3 regions of the Blastococcus sp. SYSU D00695 genome follow, and region 1 is predicted to be linked to each of the others. Evidence: riboswitches for the same ligand, from Rfam matches in the RefSeq annotation. Region 1 holds a riboswitch; each other region holds the start of a gene.
What was found. A riboswitch is a leader RNA that binds a small molecule or an ion and turns the genes downstream of it on or off. The one in region 1 is predicted to bind S-adenosylmethionine.

Region 1 (5,427 bases):
CCGAGATCGCCGTCAGCTGGGTGGGGCCCGCCGCCGGGTCACCGATCGGGCCGGTCACGAAGTCGGCGAAGCGCTGGCGGGTCAGCAGCATCACGGAGACGTTCTCCTCGACCACCACCGAGGCCGCGTTCTCGTCGGAGAACTGCTCGTCGAAGGGGAAGCCGAGCCCCGCGTAGAAGGCCCGCGACGCCGCGAGGTCGGAGACGGCGAGGTTGAGGAAGATCCGGCGCACGGTGCTGCTCCTGTCGTCGGGGGGCCGCTCGGCCCCGTCGGAGGAGAGACGGACGGCGACACGCGAACTCATCGGCCCCCGGTCTGATGCGCCGGGCCCGGTCACCGGGGACCCTCGGTCCGTGACCTCCCCGCACCCGCCGTGGTCGCCCCGCCGGCGCCGCACGCTGCTGCTGCTGGGGCTCGCCGTCGTCCTCTTCGGGCTCGCCGGCGTCGCGCTGCCGGCGCAGTACGGCGTCGCCTCCGTCTACCTCGCCGCGCTGGCCGCCTTCCTGCTGGTCGTGGCGCTGGTCGTCTTCGTCGCGATCCCCGGCCCGGGCACCGTCGACGTCCTGCTGCGCTCCCTCACCGTCTCCGGTGCCGTGCTGGTGGTCGCGGTCCTGCTGGTGCTGTCGACGGCGGGCGAGCCGCTGCGCTGGCTGTGGGTGCTCGCCGCGCTGGCCGCGGCCGGGTGGCTGGGGACGGCGCTCTGGCTGGCCCGCCGCGACGGCTCGGTCGGCTGACCGCGACGGGACCACCCCTCGCCGACGACCGGGGCGACGCGGCGGCCGGTCGCGGGCCGGGGCCGGCCGCGGGCGAGACTGCGGCGGTGGACCTGCCTGCCGCGCTGTACCTGCCCGACGGGGACGACCCGGACGGCGGGGCGTTCCTCGCCACCGCGCTCACCATCGGCCCGTGGGACCCCGGCCTCCAGCACGCCGGGCCGCCCGCGGCGCTGCTGGCCCGGGCGGTCGAGCGGGCCGGCGGCGTCCCCGGCGGCCGGCCGGTGCGGCTGTCCTTCGACGTGCTGGGGCCGGTGCCGGTCGGCCCGGTCCGCGTCGCCACCCGCGTGCTGCGGCCGGGCCGGCGGGTGGAGCTGGTCGAGGCCACGCTGGAGGCCGGCGGCGTGCCGCGGATGCGGGTCACCGCCTGGCGGATGCGGGTCCGGGAGGGCTCACCGGTCGACGTGCCGGCCCCCGACCTGCCGCACCACACCGGGCCGCAGGCCGGCCGCCCGGAGCTGCCCCGGTTCTTCTCCGAGGAGGTCGCCTACCACCGGGCGCTGGAGTGGCGGTTCACCAGCGGCTCGTTCAACGCCCCCGGACCGGCCGCGGCGTGGACCCGCCCGCTGGCGCCGCTGGTCGCCGGCGAGGCGATCACCCCTCTGGAGCACCTGCTCGTGATGACGGACGCGGCCAGCGGCATCTCCGCCGAGCTGGACTGGACGCGCGCCACGTTCGCCAACGTCGACCTGACCGTGTCGCTGTACCGGCAGCCGGCCGGGGAGTGGCTGGGCATGGACGCCACCACCTCGCTCGGGCCCGCCGGCGCGGCCCAGTGCTTCACGGACCTGTTCGACGGCACCGGCCGCATCGGCCGCTCCGCGGCCTCGCTGTTCGTCGAGCCGCGCTGAGCCCGTCGGCGAGAATGGTCCCGACGGACGACGGAGGACGAGGGGAAGGCCGTGCAACCGCTGGACGAGCTGCTGGACTGGCTGTCGGGCCGCGGCCTGGAGATCGTGCTCATCATCCTGGCCTCGGTGCTCCTGGCCCGGTTCGTCGCCTGGACCGGCAGCAAGATCACGACCAGCATCGACCGGCGCTCGACCGGCGGTGACGCGCTGGTCCGGTCCGAGGCGGCCAAGCACCGGCACTCGCTCACGCAGGTCATCACCTGGACGCTGGTCGTCCTGATCTACGCCGTCGCCGTCTTCTTCGTGCTCGACCGGCTCGGCGTGCCCGTCACCGGCCTCGTCGCGCCCGCCACCGTGCTCGGCGTCGGCCTCGGCTTCGGCGCGCAGCGGATCGTCGGCGACGTCCTCGCCGGGTTCTTCATCATCACCGAGCGCCAGTACGGCTTCGGCGACGTCGTCTCCATCCAGGTGGTGGGCGGCAACGACCCGGCCCGCGGGACGGTGGAGGACGTCACGCTGCGGATCACCCGGCTGCGGTCGGCCGACGGCGAGGTGATCACCCTGCCCAACGGCCAGATCGTCAAGGTCGTCAACCTGTCCCGCGACTGGGCGCGCGCGGTGGTCGACGTCCCGGTGCCGGCCGCCGTCGACGTCAACCAGGTCAACGAGATCCTCCGCGGGGTCGGCCACGACGCGTTCGCCGACCCGGCCCTGCGCCCGCTGCTGCTCGACGAGCCCTCGGTGATGGGCGTGGAGAGCCTGGGCCTGGACGAGGTGAACGTCCGGATGGTGGCCCGGACGCTGCCCGGCAAGCAGTTCGAGGTGGGCCGAGACCTGCGGGCGCGGGTCGTGCTGGCCTTCCGGCGGCACGGGCTGAACGTGCCGCCGCCGCCCGTGGCCACCGACGCCCCCGGCGTCCTGTCCGCCCGGGGGGACGGGTGAGCGGCGCCGACGGCCGCGGGCCCGGCGAGCCCGCCCGCGACGTGCCGGCGACCGGCGTCCTGCCGACCGCCCCGGCGCCCACGCCGACCACCGCCCCGGCCGACGGCCCGCGCCGCTGGTGGGCGGCGATCCCGCGCCGGCTGGGCCGCGCCCGGACCTCGACCGTCGTCCTCGCGGTGCTGTTCGTCGCCCTCGGCGTCCTCTACCTGTACGTGCACCCGGAGGCCGCCGGGGCCGAGCCCGCCGGGGACGGCGGCGAGGTGGCCGTCGTCCCCGCACCGGCCCCTGCTCCCGAGCCGACACCGGCCGCCCCCTCCCCCACCGCCCCGCCGGCGGAGTCGACCGCCCCGGCCCCGACGAGCGCGAGCCCCACCGCCGCGCCGACGACGACCGGCGGGGAGGCGACGCCCTCCGGCACCCCCGGGTCGTCGTCCCCCGCGACCGGCAGCCCGACCGGCAGCCCGACCGGCACGGCGCCGGCCGCCCCGACGCCGGCCGACGCGCCCGGGTCCGCGCCGACGACCTGAGCGCCCCGTCGCCGCCACCCCTGTGACGGGTGGGACGACGGGGCCGCTATCTTCGGGGTGGCTCACGAGTGGCAGTGACAAGCACCTGGCTGGCTGCCCGGCAACCTCTCTCCGTCCGAGGTGCTCCCAGGGGAAGAGCCGGTCGGACGGCGCCCGCCGCCCGGCAAGACGGAGTCTCCGGTGCGCCGCCGGGTCTCCCGACCGAGAGGAGACCGGCGCATGACCGACCCCCAGAGCTGGAGCTTCGAGACCCGGCAGATCCACGCCGGCACCAGCCCCGACCCCACGACCGGCGCCCGCGCGCTGCCGATCTACGCCACGACCAGCTACCAGTTCCGCGACGCCCAGCACGCCGCCGACCTGTTCGCGCTGGCCGAGATGGGCAACATCTACACCCGGATCATGAACCCGACGCAGGACGCGCTCGAGCAGCGCGTCGCGTCGCTGGAGGGCGGCGTGGCCGCGCTCGCCGTCGCCAGCGGCCAGGCGGCCGAGACCCTGGCGATCCTCAACATCGCCGAGGCCGGCAGCCACGTCGTCGCGTCGGCGTCGCTGTACGGCGGCACGTACAACCTGCTGCACCACTCGCTGCCCAAGCTCGGCGTCACCGTCTCCTTCGTGGAGGACCCCGACGACCCGGAGAACTGGCAGTCGCTGGTCCAGGAGAACACCAAGGCCTTCTACGCCGAGACGATCGGCAACCCGAAGGGCGACGTCCTCGACATCAGCGCGGTCTCCGAGGTCGCGCACCGCAACGGCGTCCCGCTGATCGTCGACAACACCATCGCCACCCCGTACCTGATCCGGCCGATCGAGTTCGGCGCCGACGTCGTCGTCCACTCGGCGACCAAGTACCTCGGCGGGCACGGCACCGCGATCGCCGGGCTCATCGTCGACAGCGGCAACTTCGACTGGCGCAGCGGCAAGTTCCCCGGCTTCACCGAGCCGGACCCGACCTACCACGGCGTCGTCTACGCCGACCTCGGCGCGCCGGCCTACGCGCTCAAGGCCCGGGTGCAGCTGCTGCGCGACCTGGGCCCGGCCGTCAGCCCGTTCAACGCCTTCCTCGTGGTGCAGGGCATCGAGACGCTGTCGCTGCGCATGGAGCGGCACGTGGCCAACGCCCAGCGGGTGGCGGAGTTCCTCGAGAACCACGACTCCGTGGACCGGGTGAACTACCCGGGCCTGGCGTCCTCGCCGTGGCACACCGCGCAGCAGAAGTACGCCCCGCGCGGCGCCGGTGCCGTGCTGACCTTCGAGCTGCACGGCGGGGTCGAGGCCGGCAAGCGCTTCGTCGACGCCCTGGAGCTGCACAGCCACGTGGCCAACATCGGCGACGTCCGCAGCCTGGTGATCCACCCGGCGTCGACGACGCACTCGCAGCTCACCCCCGAGGAGCAGCTGACCACCGGGGTCACCCCGGGCCTGGTGCGCCTCGCGGTGGGCCTGGAGGGCATCGAGGACATCCTGGCCGACCTCGAGGCCGGCTTCCGCGCCGCCAAGAGCGCCTGACGTGACCGGGGTCCGGGGCGCCGGTCCGGCGTCCCGGACCCCCGCCCGCACCGGCGGCTGGCGCGACGGCGACCCGGTCGGGGACCGGCTGTTCCTCGACGTCGAGGGCCCGGTGGCCCTGGAGCGCGGCGGGGTGCTGCCCGGCGTCCGCGTCGCCTACGAGACGTGGGGGACGCTCGCGCCCGGCGGCGGCAACGCGGTGCTCGTCGAGCACGCGCTGACCGGCGACAGCCACCTGGCCGGGCTCGCCGGCCCCGGGCACCCCACCGCCGGCTGGTGGGGCGGGCTCGTCGGGCCCGGCGCGCCGCTGGACACCGACCGGCTGTTCGTCGTCTGCGCCAACGTGCTCGGCGGCTGCCAGGGCACGACCGGCCCGTCGTCGTCCGCGCCCGACGGCGCCCCCTGGGGCTCGCGGTTCCCGGCGGTGACCGTCGCCGACCAGGTCGCGGTCGAGGCCGCGCTGGCCGACGCCCTGGGCGTCGACCGCTGGGCCGCCGTGCTGGGCGGGTCGATGGGCGGCATGCGGGCGCTGGAGTGGGCCGTCGGGCATCCCGAGCGGGTCGGCGCGCTGTTCTTCCTCGCCTCGGGTGCGGCCGCCACCGCCGACCAGGTCGGCACCCAGACCACGCAGCAGGCGGCGATCCGCGCCGACCCGGCCTGGGCGGGCGGGGACTACCTGCCCGGCCCCGGGCCCGTCGCGGGGCTCGGGGTCGCCCGGCGGATCGCGCACCTCACCTACCGCACCGCGTTCGAGCTGGAGGAGCGCTTCGGGGCGGTCGTGCAGGACGACGGCCGCTTCGCCGTCGCCTCCTACCTGGACCA
Region 2 (5,427 bases), on a different contig from region 1:
GGCCGTGCAGGCCTATCTCGACAACCGGGACGCCGTCGTCAGCACCAACGCCGCGCAGCTGTTCCCCGCGGCCGACGCCGGCGACCTGGCCGCCTTCCACGACGTCTACGTGAACGTCTCCAGCCAGCCGCTCAGCGACCTCGCCGACGCGCTGGAGGCCGAGGGGGAGGCGCAGTCCGCCCAGGCCGAGAGCCGCAACTCCGAGGCCGCGGCCGCGGTGAGCCGCTCCATCACGCTGCTCGCCGTCACGGCCCTGGTGTCGATCGCGGTGGCCGCGGGCCTGGCGTTCCTGCTCATCCGCCGGCTGCTGGCCACGGTCCGCTCCGTGCAGGCCGCGGTGGGTGGGCTCGCCGCCGGTGACCTGACCGTCGTCCCGGTGGCCCGGGACCGCGACGAGCTCGGCCAGATGGCCGCGTCGCTGGCCTCGGCCCAGGAGAGCCTGCGCGGTGTGATGGCCGGCGTGGTGGGCGCGGCGGATGCGGTGGCGGCGTCGTCGGAGGAGCTGTCGGCGTCGTCGGCGCAGATCTCGGCGTCGGCGGAGGAGACCTCCGCCCAGTCCGGCGTGGTCGCCGGCGCCGCCGACGAGGTGTCGCGCAGCGTGCAGACGGTCGCTGCGGGTGCGGAGCAGATGGGTGCCTCGATCCGGGAGATCGCCACGAACGCCGCTGAGGCGTCGGAGGTGGCGCACCGGGCGGTGACCGCGGCGGAGACGACGACGGCGACGGTGGCGAAGCTGGGGGAGTCGTCGGTGGAGATCGGCAACGTGGTGAAGGTGATCACCTCCATCGCGGAGCAGACGAACCTGCTGGCGCTCAACGCCACGATCGAGGCCGCGCGGGCCGGGGAGGCCGGGAAGGGCTTCGCGGTGGTCGCGAACGAGGTCAAGGAGCTCGCGCAGGAGACCGCGAAGGCGACCGAGGACATCGCGCGCCGGGTGCAGGCGATCCAGGGCGACACGACGGCGGCGGTGGCGGCGATCGGGGAGATCAGCTCGATCGTCGCGCAGATCTCCGACCGGCAGACCACGATCGCCTCGGCGGTGGAGGAGCAGACGGCGACGACGAACGAGATGGCCCGGTCGGTGGCCGAGGCGGCGCAGGGGTCGGGGCAGATCGCGGACAACATCACCGGCGTCTCCACCGCCGCGGACTCCACGACGCAGGCGCTGACCCAGACGCGGACCGCCGTCGACGAGCTGTCCCGGATGGCCGCCGACCTGCGCACCACGGTGGGCCGCTTCACCTACTGAGCAGGACCGCCGCGTCCCCCACCGCTGATGTCGAGCGGTGGGGGACGCCGCGGTTCAGCGCGCGAGGCGGGCGCCCAGCGCGGCGAGGCGCTCGGCGGCCTCGGCGAGGACGGCGTCCTGCTTGCAGAACGCGAAGCGCACCAGCGACGGGGCGGCGGTGGGGTCGTCGTGGAAGACCCGCACCGGGACGCCGACCACCCCGGCGAGCTCCGGCAGGTCCCAGCACAGCGCCATCGCGTCGGTGTAGCCCAGCGGGGCGGCGTCGGCGGTGACGAAGTAGGTGCCGTCGGGCCGGTTGGTCGCGAACCCCGCCGCCTCCAGGCCGGCGACCAGCAGGTCGCGCTTGCGCAGCAGGTCCGCGCGCAGCCCCTGGAAGTACTCGTCAGGCAGGGCCAGCGCGCGGGCCACGGCCGGCTGGAAGGGGCCGCTGCCGACGAACGTGAGGAACTGCTTGACCGCCCTGACGGCGGCGACCAGCTCGGTCGGGCCGTGCACCCAGCCGACCTTCCAGCCGGTCACCGAGAAGGTCTTGCCGGCGGAGGAGATGGTCAGCGTCCGCTCGGCCATCCCGGGCAGCGTGGCGATCGACAGGTGCGGGACGCCGTACGTCATGTGCTCGTACACCTCGTCGGCGACGACCACCGCGTCGTGCTCGGCGGCCAGCCGCGCGACCAGCTCCAGCTCGGCGCGGTCGAAGACCTTGCCGGTGGGGTTGTGCGGGGTGTTCAGCAGCACCAGCCGGGTGCGCGGGGAGAACGCCGCCCGCAGCGCGTCCTCGTCGACGGCGAAGTCGGGGGAGCGCAGCGCCACCGTCCGCCGCTGCGCCCCGGCCAGCGCGATCGTCGCGGCGTAGCCGTCGTAGTAGGGCTCGAAGGTCACCACCTCGTCGCCGGGCTCGGTCAGCGCGAGGACGGTGGCGGCGATGGCCTCCGTGGCGCCCACGGTCACCAGCACGTCGTCCGGGTCGACCCGCAGGCCGCGGAAGCGCTCCTGGTGCGCGGCGACGGCCTCCCGCAGGACGGGCATCCCGGCCGCCGGGGGGTACTGGTTGACCCCGCCGCGGACGGCGGCGACGGCGTCCTCCAGCAGCGACCGCGGCCCGTCGGTGTCGGGGAAGCCCTGGCCGAGGTTGATCGCCCCGGTCCGCGCGGCCAGCGCCGACATCTCGGCGAACACGGTCGTGGTGAAGGGCAGCATCCGCTCGGTCAGCGCGGCGCGCGGCAGGCTCACGCGTCCGAGTCTCCCACCGCGGCGGCCGTCCCAGCACGTGGACGGCCGTCCCGGTCTGCGGGACGGCGTCGCCGGGCCGGCCGCTCGTGGCACCCGGTGCCCCGTGTACCTTCTGCCCCGGTCCTGAGTGCCAGCGTCAAGCCCCGGCTCGCTGGCCGGCAACCCTCTCCGTCGCGGGGTGCTCCGGGTGACGACCAGACCTGGACGCGGTGTTCCGGGTAAGGCGCAGGAGGGAACCGACGTGGTGCTCGCCTCGGGCCGGACCGGCCGCGGCGTCCCCCACCCCCGCGCCGCCGCCGGCGGCGCCCTCCGCAGGGAGCACCCGATGACCGACCTGTCCCGTCGACGCCGCGGCCCGCTGGCCGCCGCCGCCCTCGTGGCGGTGGTGGGTCTCTCCGGCTGCGCCGACAGCGACTCGGGAGGTGGGGACGGCGGTGACGGCGGCGACTCCGCCGGCTCGATCATCGTCATCACCCCCAACCCGGTCGGCGGCAACAACTTCCTCGAGCTCGCCGTCGAGGGTGCGCAGCGCGTCGCGGACGAGGAGGGGCTGGAGCTCGACGTCTACGAGAGCACCGACCCGACCTCGATCCAGCAGAACGTCGAGGCCGCGGTGCGGGAGCGGCCCGACGTCGTCATCGGCCTGAGCTTCTCCCTGCAGGACGCGTTCGCCACCGTGCCGGTCGACAACCCCGACCAGCAGTTCCTGCTGGTGGACGGCTGCCCCGACCCGCAGCCGGAGAACGTCACGTGCGCCGCGTTCCGCGAGCACGAGGCCACCTACCTGGCCGGCGTCGAGGCCGGGCTGCTGACGCAGACCGGGAAGATCGGTGTCGTCGCGGCCCTGGACACGCCCTTCATCCGCCGCTGGGTCGACCCGTTCCAGGCCGGCGCGCAGAGCGTGAACCCGCAGGCCACCTCCACCCCGCTGTTCGTCGGTGGCGACAACCCCTTCGGTGACCCCGCTCGCGGCGGCGCCCAGGCCCAGGTGCTGGCCGACGGCGGTGCGGACCAGGTGCTGCTCGCCGCCTCCGGCAGCAACGTGGGCGCCTTCGAGGTCGCCGCGGCCGGCGGGTTCTCCGCCTACGGCGTCGACGTCAACGAGTGCGGTTCGGCCCCCGGCCACGTCGTCGACAACGTCATCAAGAACGTCGACGTCGCGCTGGCCGAGTCGGTGACCGCGATCCTCGGCGGCGACACCGGCGGCGCGCAGGTGTACGGGCTCGCCGAGGGTGGCGTGGGCCTGACCGCCTTCGCCGACGACCTCGCCGACTCCGGCTGCCTGATCGCCGACCACCCCGACGTCGTCGCGCAGCTGGAGCAGGTCCGCGACCAGATCATCGACGGCACGATCACCGTGGACGACCCGGCCGCTGGATGACCAGCACGGCACCGGGCACCACAGGAGGCTCGGCCGCGGGGGCCCACCCCGCGGCCGAGCTCCGTGGCGTCACCAAGCGCTTCGGCGCCGTCGTCGCCGTGGACGGCGTGGACCTGGTCCTCGAGCGGGGGACCGTGCACGCCGTCGTCGGGGAGAACGGGGCCGGCAAGTCCACCCTGATGTCGGTCCTCTACGGGCTGCACCGCCCCGACGCCGGGCAGGTGCTGCGCGACGGCCGCGAGGTCCGGCTGGGCTCGCCGCTGGACGCCATCGCCGCCGGGCTGGGCATGGTCCACCAGCACTTCCGGCTGTTCGGCTCGATGAGCGTGGCCGAGAACGTCGTCTACCGCGCCGAGCCCGCCCGCCGCGGCCTGCTGGACCGCCGCGCCGCCGAGCGCCGGGTCGAGGAGCTGTCCGCCCGCATCGGGCTCGACGTCGACCCCACCGCCCGCGTCGACACCCTCCCCCTCGGCGTCCGCCAGCGGGTGGAGATCCTCAAGGCGCTGCACCGGCAGGCCGAGGTGCTCATCCTCGACGAGCCGACCGCCGTGCTGACGCCGGGCGAGGTCGACTCGCTGTTCGCGGTCGTCCGCCGGATGGCCGAGCAGGGGACGACGGTCGCCCTGGTCACGCACAAGGTCCGCGAGGTGCTCGAGGCCACCGACCGGGTCACGGTGCTGCGCGACGGCGCCGTGACCGCCCGGCTGACCACCGCGGACACCACCGCCGGCGAGATCGTCGAGGCGATGATCGGCCGCGGGCTGGTGCCCGCGGTCAACCCGCGCGGCGCCGTCTCCGGCGACCCGGTGCTGGAGGTGTCGGGCCTGCGGCTGCCGGCCGCGGCGGGGGCCGCCCGGGTCCGGGACGTCTCGCTGCGGGTCCGCCCCGGGGAGGTCGTCGGCATCGCGGGGGTCTCCGGCAACGGGCAGCGCGAGCTGGTGGAGACCGTCGTCGGGATGCGCACCCCCGAGGCCGGCACGGTGCGCCTGCACGGCCGGGACCTCGCCGGCCTGGGCATCCGGGAGCGCCGCGGGCTGGGCATCGCCTACGTCCCCGAGGACCGCCCCGGCGTCGGCACCGCCGCGGCGCTGTCGGTCGCCGACAACCTCGCGCTCGGCCACCACCGGACGCCGCCGATCGGCCGCCGCGGGCGCCTGTCCACCCGGGCGCTGCGCGCCCAGGCCGTCGAGCTGGTCCGCCGCCTGGGCGTGAAGACCGCCGGCGTCGCGGTGCCGCTGGGCTCGCTGTCGGGCGGCAACGCGCAGAAGGTGGTGCTGGCCCGCGAGCTGCACCACGAGGCGGACCTGCTGGTGGTCGAGCAGCCGACCCAGGGCGTCGACGTCGGCGCCGGGGAGGAGATCCACCGGCTGCTGCTGGACTACCGCGCCCGCGGCGGCGCGGTGCTGCTCGTCTCCTACGAGATCAGCGAGCTGCGGGCGCTCGCGGACCGGGTGCTGGTGATGCTGGACGGCGAGGTGACCGCCGAGCTCGACGCCGCCGACGCGACCGACGAGGTGCTCGGGGCGGCGATGGTCCACGGCGGCAGGGTCCACGGCGGCGGGGTCCA
Region 3 (5,427 bases), on a different contig from region 1:
CGACGATCGTCGTCTCGTCCTTGGTGACGACGACCTTGCGGGCGCGGCCGAGCAGGTCGACGCCGGCGCTCTCGAGCTTGAGGCCGACCTCCTCGCTGATGACCTGGCCACCGGTGAGGATGGCGATGTCGGCGAGCATGGCCTTGCGGCGGTCACCGAAGCCGGGGGCCTTCACCGCGACGGACTTGAAGGTCCCGCGGATCTTGTTCACGACCAGGGTCGCCAGGGCCTCGCCCTCGACGTCCTCGGCGATGATGGCCAGCGGCTTGCCCGACTGCATGACCTTCTCCAGCAGCGGGAGCAGGTCCTTGACCGAGCTGATCTTCGAGTTGACGACGAGCACGTACGGGTCGTCGAGGACGGCCTCCATGCGCTCGGTGTCGGTGACGAAGTAGGGCGAGATGTAGCCCTTGTCGAAGCGCATGCCCTCGGTGAGCTCGAGCTCGAGGCCGAAGGTGTTGCTCTCCTCGACGGTGATGACGCCTTCCTTGCCGACCTTGTCCATCGCCTCGGCGATGAGCTCGCCGATGGCCGGGTCGGCGGCGGAGATCGACGCGGTGGCGGCGATCTGCTCCTTGGTCTCGACGTCCTTGGCGGTCGAGAGCAGGTAGTCGGTGACCGACGCGACGGCCTTCTCGATGCCCTTCTTCAGGGCCATCGGGTTGGCGCCGGCGGCGACGTTGCGCAGACCCTCGCGGACGAGAGCCTGGGCGAGCACGGTGGCGGTGGTGGTGCCGTCACCCGCGACGTCGTCGGTCTTCTTCGCGACCTCCTTGACGAGCTCGGCCCCGATCTTCTCCCACGGGTCCTCGAGCTCGATCTCCTTGGCGATGCTCACACCGTCGTTGGTGATCGTGGGGGCGCCCCACTTCTTCTCCAGGACGACGTTGCGGCCCTTGGGGCCGAGCGTCACCTTGACGGCGTCGGCGAGGGTGTTCATGCCCCGCTCGAGGCCGCGGCGCGCCTCTTCCTCGAAGGCGATCATCTTGGCCATGTGGTGATGTCCTCCATGCATGGATCGCTGCACGGCCGGGACCGGCGCCCGCGACGGACGACACCGGTGCTGCGGACGCTCCGTCGGTCCGCCGACCAGTGCCTCACCGTTCCGACCTGATTGGCACTCGGCACTGTCGAGTGCCAACCGAAGTCTGGCACTCGCCCCTGCCGAGTGCAAGAACGGGGGTGGACGGCGGACTGTTCCCGGCCCACCGGCCGAGTGACCGCCGCACCGGCGCCCCGGGTCCTCGGGGGTCGCCGGCATGGGAAGCGATCCCCACGTCTCCGGCCCACAGACGTGGGGATGGCTTCCCATGCCTCGACGCGGGAGAGGTGGACGGGTCCCGAGACGCACGGAGGCCCGGCCCCCACTCCGGGGACCGGGCCTCTGCGAGGACCGCGAGGGGTCAGGCGACGCGGACGCCGTCGGCCTGGGGACCCTTCTCGCCCTGGACGACCTCGAAGGTGACCCGCTGGCCCTCGTCGAGGCTCTTGTAACCGTCCATCTGGATGGCCGAGTAGTGGACGAAGACGTCCTGGCCGCCGTCGACGGCGATGAAGCCGAAGCCCTTCTCGGCGTTGAACCACTTCACGGTGCCCTGTGCCACGTGTGCTCCCACGGTGCGTGCGGACGGCCCCCGTCCTCCGGGTGCCGGGTCACCAGCTCTCCCGCCCGTACGACACGTGCGTGGAACTCGAACCGCGCGGAAAGCTACAACAAAGAGACGTCGAACACACCGGGTCGGCGCGCGACGTCACCCGGCCGAGCGGACGTCCTCGTCTCGCAACCCGGTCGGGGGACGGGGCCGCCCCCTAACGGATGAGCCCGGCCGCCCGGAGGGACTTCAGCGAGGGCTCCACGCGGTGGGTCGGGCCGACCACCGGCTCCAGCGGGTCGAGGGTCTTCAGCCCCTCCCCGGTGTTGAGGACGACGGTCTCCTTCGCCGGGTCCAGCCGCCCGTCGGCGACGAGCTGGCGCAGGACGGCGACCGTCACCCCGCCCGCGGTCTCGGCGAAGACGCCGGTGGTGCGGGCCAGGTCGCGGATCCCCTGCACGATCTCCTCGTCGCCCACCCGGCCGACCGCGCCGCCGGTGCGCCGGATCGCGTCGAGCGCGTAGGGACCGTCGGCGGGGTTGCCGATGTTCAGCGACTTCGCGATGCCGGTGGGCTTGACCGGCTTGACGACGTCCCAGCCGTTGTCGAACGCCGTGGCGATCGGGTCGCAGCCGGCGGACTGGGCGCCGAACACCGTCCACTCCGAGGCCTCGACGATCCCGGCCGCGGCGAGCTCGCGGAAGGCCTTGTCGACCTTGGTGAGCAGCGACCCGGACGCCATCGGGATGACGACCTGGGCGGGGATGCGCCAGCCGAGCTGCTCGGCGATCTCGTAGCCCACCGTCTTGGAGCCCTCGGCGTAGTAGGGACGGACGTTCTGGTTGACGAACGCCGTCTCCTCGAACTCGTCGGTCTCGCCGAGCTCGCTGGTCAGCCGGTTCACGTCGTCGTAGGAGCCGTCGACGGCGACCAGCGTCTGGCCGTAGACCGCCGACTGCACGACCTTGCCCGGCTCCAGGTCGCTGGGGATGAACACGACCGAGGGCAGGCCCGCGCGGGCGGCGTGCGCGGCGACGGAGTTGGCCAGGTTGCCGGTGGAGGCGCAGGCGATCTGCGAGTAGCCCAGCCGCCGGGCCGCGGTCGCGGCGAGGCTGACCACGCGGTCCTTGAACGAGTGCGTGGGGTTGGCCGAGTCGTCCTTCACCCACAGGCCACCGGTGATGCCGAGCTCGGCGGCGAGCCGGTCGGCGCGCACGAGCGGGGTCATGCCGGGGTCGAGCGAGACCCGGTCGGCCGGGTCCTGGCCGACCGGCAGCAGCGCGGCGTAGCGCCAGATGTTCTGCGGCCCGGCCTCGATCTGCTCCCGGCTCACCGCCTTCATCAGCTCGGGGTCGTAGTCGACCTCCAGCGGCCCGAAGCACTCGGCGCAGGCGTGCTGGGCGATGAGCCCGAAGGTGGCGCCGCAGTTGCGGCACACCAGGCCGCGGGCGGGACACGGGGGGACCGGGCCACCGGCGGACGCGTCGGCCTGGGCGGATCCGGGAGCGGTCAGGGTCATGCGACGACTACCTCCTCATCTTCCCCGCGGCGGGCCGTCGAGCCGCGCGGGACGGAATTGGCACCTCTCGCCGCGCATGCGCGCGGACGGCGGTTGCCGGGGCTTCGTCGGGCCGTGTCCCTCTGCCCCTCTGGATGAGTGGAACGGCTCCATGCTAACCCGCCGGGACCCGGCTCCAGGACCCCGGCCAGACTGCGGGCGTGGCCACGCGCATCGTCTACACCGACCTCGACGGCACCATGGTGGGCCCGCGCGGCTCGTTCTGGCACACCGCCGGCCGGGACCTGACCGCCGAGCCCGCCACCGCACTGCTGGACCTGCACCGGGCCGGCGTCCCGTTGGTCCTGGTCAGCGGGCGGACGCTGGAGCAGGTGGTCGAGGCCGGCCGGATCTTCGCGGCCGAGGGCGCGATCGCCGAGCTGGGCGCCGTCGTCAGCTGGAAGGGCGGCCGGGAGCGGCACCTGCTCACCGGCGACCTCCCGGCCCGGTACGAGGGGCGGACCCCGATGGACGTGTTCGCCGAGACGGGGCTCGTCGACACCCTGCTGGCCCGGCACGCGGGCCGGCTGGAGTGGCACGCCCCCTGGCACGCCACCCACGAGGCCGACGCGCTGCTGCGCGGCCGGGTCGACCCGCGCGCGATCGAGGCCGAGCTGGCCGAGGACGGGTACGAGTGGCTGACGCTCAACGACAACGGCGCAATCCAGGCGACGCCGTCCATGACGCTGGACGCCGACCCGGCACCGCCGCACGTCTACCACCTGATGCCCCGCGGCATCTCCAAGGGCAGGGCGATCGCCTGGGACCTGCGCCGGCGCGGCATCGACCCGGCCGACGCGGTGGCCATCGGCGACAGCGTCAGCGACCTGGACATGGCGCCCGCGGTCGGCCGGCTGTGGATCACCGCCAACGGCGCCGAGGTCGACGGGATGGCCCAGCGCCTGGCCGCCGTCCCCAACGCGACCGTGACCGGGGCGCCGATGGGCGAGGGCTGGGCCGAGGCCGTCCGCGCCAGCCTGTGACGGCGCGGGCGGCCCCGGCTCAGGAGGTGACGTCGCGCCGGGCGAAGTGGCGGAAGGCCAGGGCGGTGAACACGGCCGCGTAGACCAGCGACTGGACGACGCCGCGGAACATGTCCCCCGAGTCGACCGGCGTCAGCAGCAGGTCGGTCCAGGCGAACTCCTCCGCCGTCGGGAACCAGTCCCGGATCGACCCGAGCTGCTCCACCTGGTCGAGGATCGCGAACACGAACATCGTGAACACCGCCCCGCCGACGGCGGCCAGCGGCGCGTCGGTGACCGTGGACAGCCAGAACGCCAGGGTGCCGACGACGAGCAGGTGGACGGCGAGGTAGCCGACCATCCCGGCCAGCCGCAGCATGCCCTCCCCCTGGTCGAGGGTGACCCCCAGCGGGGTGCGGATGGCGTCGAAGCCGAACGCGAGCCCGCCGGCGACGACCGCGACCACGGTCAGCACCACCAGGGCGCCGACGGACAGCAGCAGCGCCGCGGCGAACTTCTGGCGGAGCAGCCGCATGCGGGGGACGGGGGTCGCCAGCGTGTACCGCAGCGACCCCCACTGCGCCTCGCTGGCCACGGTGTCGCCGAAGAACAGCGCGTAGACCACGACGAGGAAGAAGCCGGTGGTCGCGAACAGCACGAACAGGGTGAAGTTCAGCCCGCCGGAGGTCGCGACGTCGACGAGGTTGAGCCGGCTGTTCTCCTGCGCGTCCTCGCTCGCCCCGAACTTCAGCGCGGCGATGAGGATCAGCGGCAGGGCGACCATCAGCGCCAGCACGCCGAGCGTCCGGCGGCGCTTGAACTGCCGGCGCAGCTCGACCGACAGCCGCAGGGTGCGCTCGGGCCGGTAGCCGGCCACCGCCCCGGTCGGCTGCACGTGGCCGGTGTCGACCGCCATCAGGACCCCTCCCCCACCAGCGCCAGGAACGCGTCCTCGAGCCGCCGCCGCGGCGTGAACTGGTCGACCGCCACGTCCGCGGCGACCAGGGCCTGCAGCGCCTCCGCCCGCGAGGTGCCGCGGCCGAGCTCGGCGACCAGCCCGTCGTCGGTGCGCTCGGCGGTCACGCCGGGCAGCGCCTGCAGGACGGCGATCGCCCGCGCCTCGTCGGCGTCGTCGACCAGGCCGACGAGCACCGAGCCGCCGGTGCCCACGATCTCCTCCACGGTGCCCTGCGCGATCTTCTGGCCCTTGGCCATGACGACGACGTGGCTGCAGGTCTGCTCGATCTCGCTGAGCAGGTGGCTGGAGACGATGACGGTGCGCCCGGTGGCCGCGTAGGAGCGCAGCACCTCGCGC

Region 2: it holds a riboswitch for S-adenosylmethionine, as region 1 does, so the genes downstream of both, ACI781_RS04215 (BMP family ABC transporter substrate-binding protein) here and ACI781_RS16875 (bifunctional o-acetylhomoserine/o-acetylserine sulfhydrylase) in region 1, are expected to answer to the same signal.
Region 3: it holds a riboswitch for S-adenosylmethionine, as region 1 does, so the genes downstream of both, thrC (threonine synthase) here and ACI781_RS16875 (bifunctional o-acetylhomoserine/o-acetylserine sulfhydrylase) in region 1, are expected to answer to the same signal.

The regions. Positions count from the first base shown of each region.
Region 1 covers NZ_JBJGZP010000031.1:33,173-38,599, forward strand. Annotated here, with positions in the region: gene ACI781_RS16850 (VOC family protein) at 1-232, opposite strand, end outside; gene ACI781_RS16855 (hypothetical protein) at 354-734, shown strand; gene ACI781_RS16860 (thioesterase family protein) at 821-1,624, shown strand; gene ACI781_RS16865 (mechanosensitive ion channel family protein) at 1,676-2,566, shown strand; gene ACI781_RS16870 (hypothetical protein) at 2,563-3,093, shown strand; SAM riboswitch class IV at 3,154-3,269, shown strand; gene ACI781_RS16875 (bifunctional o-acetylhomoserine/o-acetylserine sulfhydrylase) at 3,313-4,605, shown strand; gene metX (homoserine O-acetyltransferase MetX) at 4,607-5,427, shown strand, end outside.
Region 2 covers NZ_JBJGZP010000004.1:93,269-98,695, forward strand. Annotated here, with positions in the region: gene ACI781_RS04205 (methyl-accepting chemotaxis protein) at 1-1,249, shown strand, start outside; gene ACI781_RS04210 (pyridoxal phosphate-dependent aminotransferase) at 1,304-2,479, opposite strand; SAM riboswitch class IV at 2,599-2,711, shown strand; gene ACI781_RS04215 (BMP family ABC transporter substrate-binding protein) at 2,805-3,860, shown strand; gene ACI781_RS04220 (ABC transporter ATP-binding protein) at 3,857-5,427, shown strand, end outside.
Region 3 covers NZ_JBJGZP010000043.1:10,781-16,207, reverse strand. Annotated here, with positions in the region: gene groL (chaperonin GroEL) at 1-994, opposite strand, end outside; gene ACI781_RS18355 (cold-shock protein) at 1,404-1,604, opposite strand; gene thrC (threonine synthase) at 1,810-3,111, opposite strand; SAM riboswitch class I at 3,124-3,252, opposite strand; gene ACI781_RS18345 (HAD-IIB family hydrolase) at 3,312-4,133, shown strand; gene ACI781_RS18340 (ABC transporter permease) at 4,153-5,028, opposite strand; gene ACI781_RS18335 (alpha/beta fold hydrolase) at 5,028-5,427, opposite strand, start outside.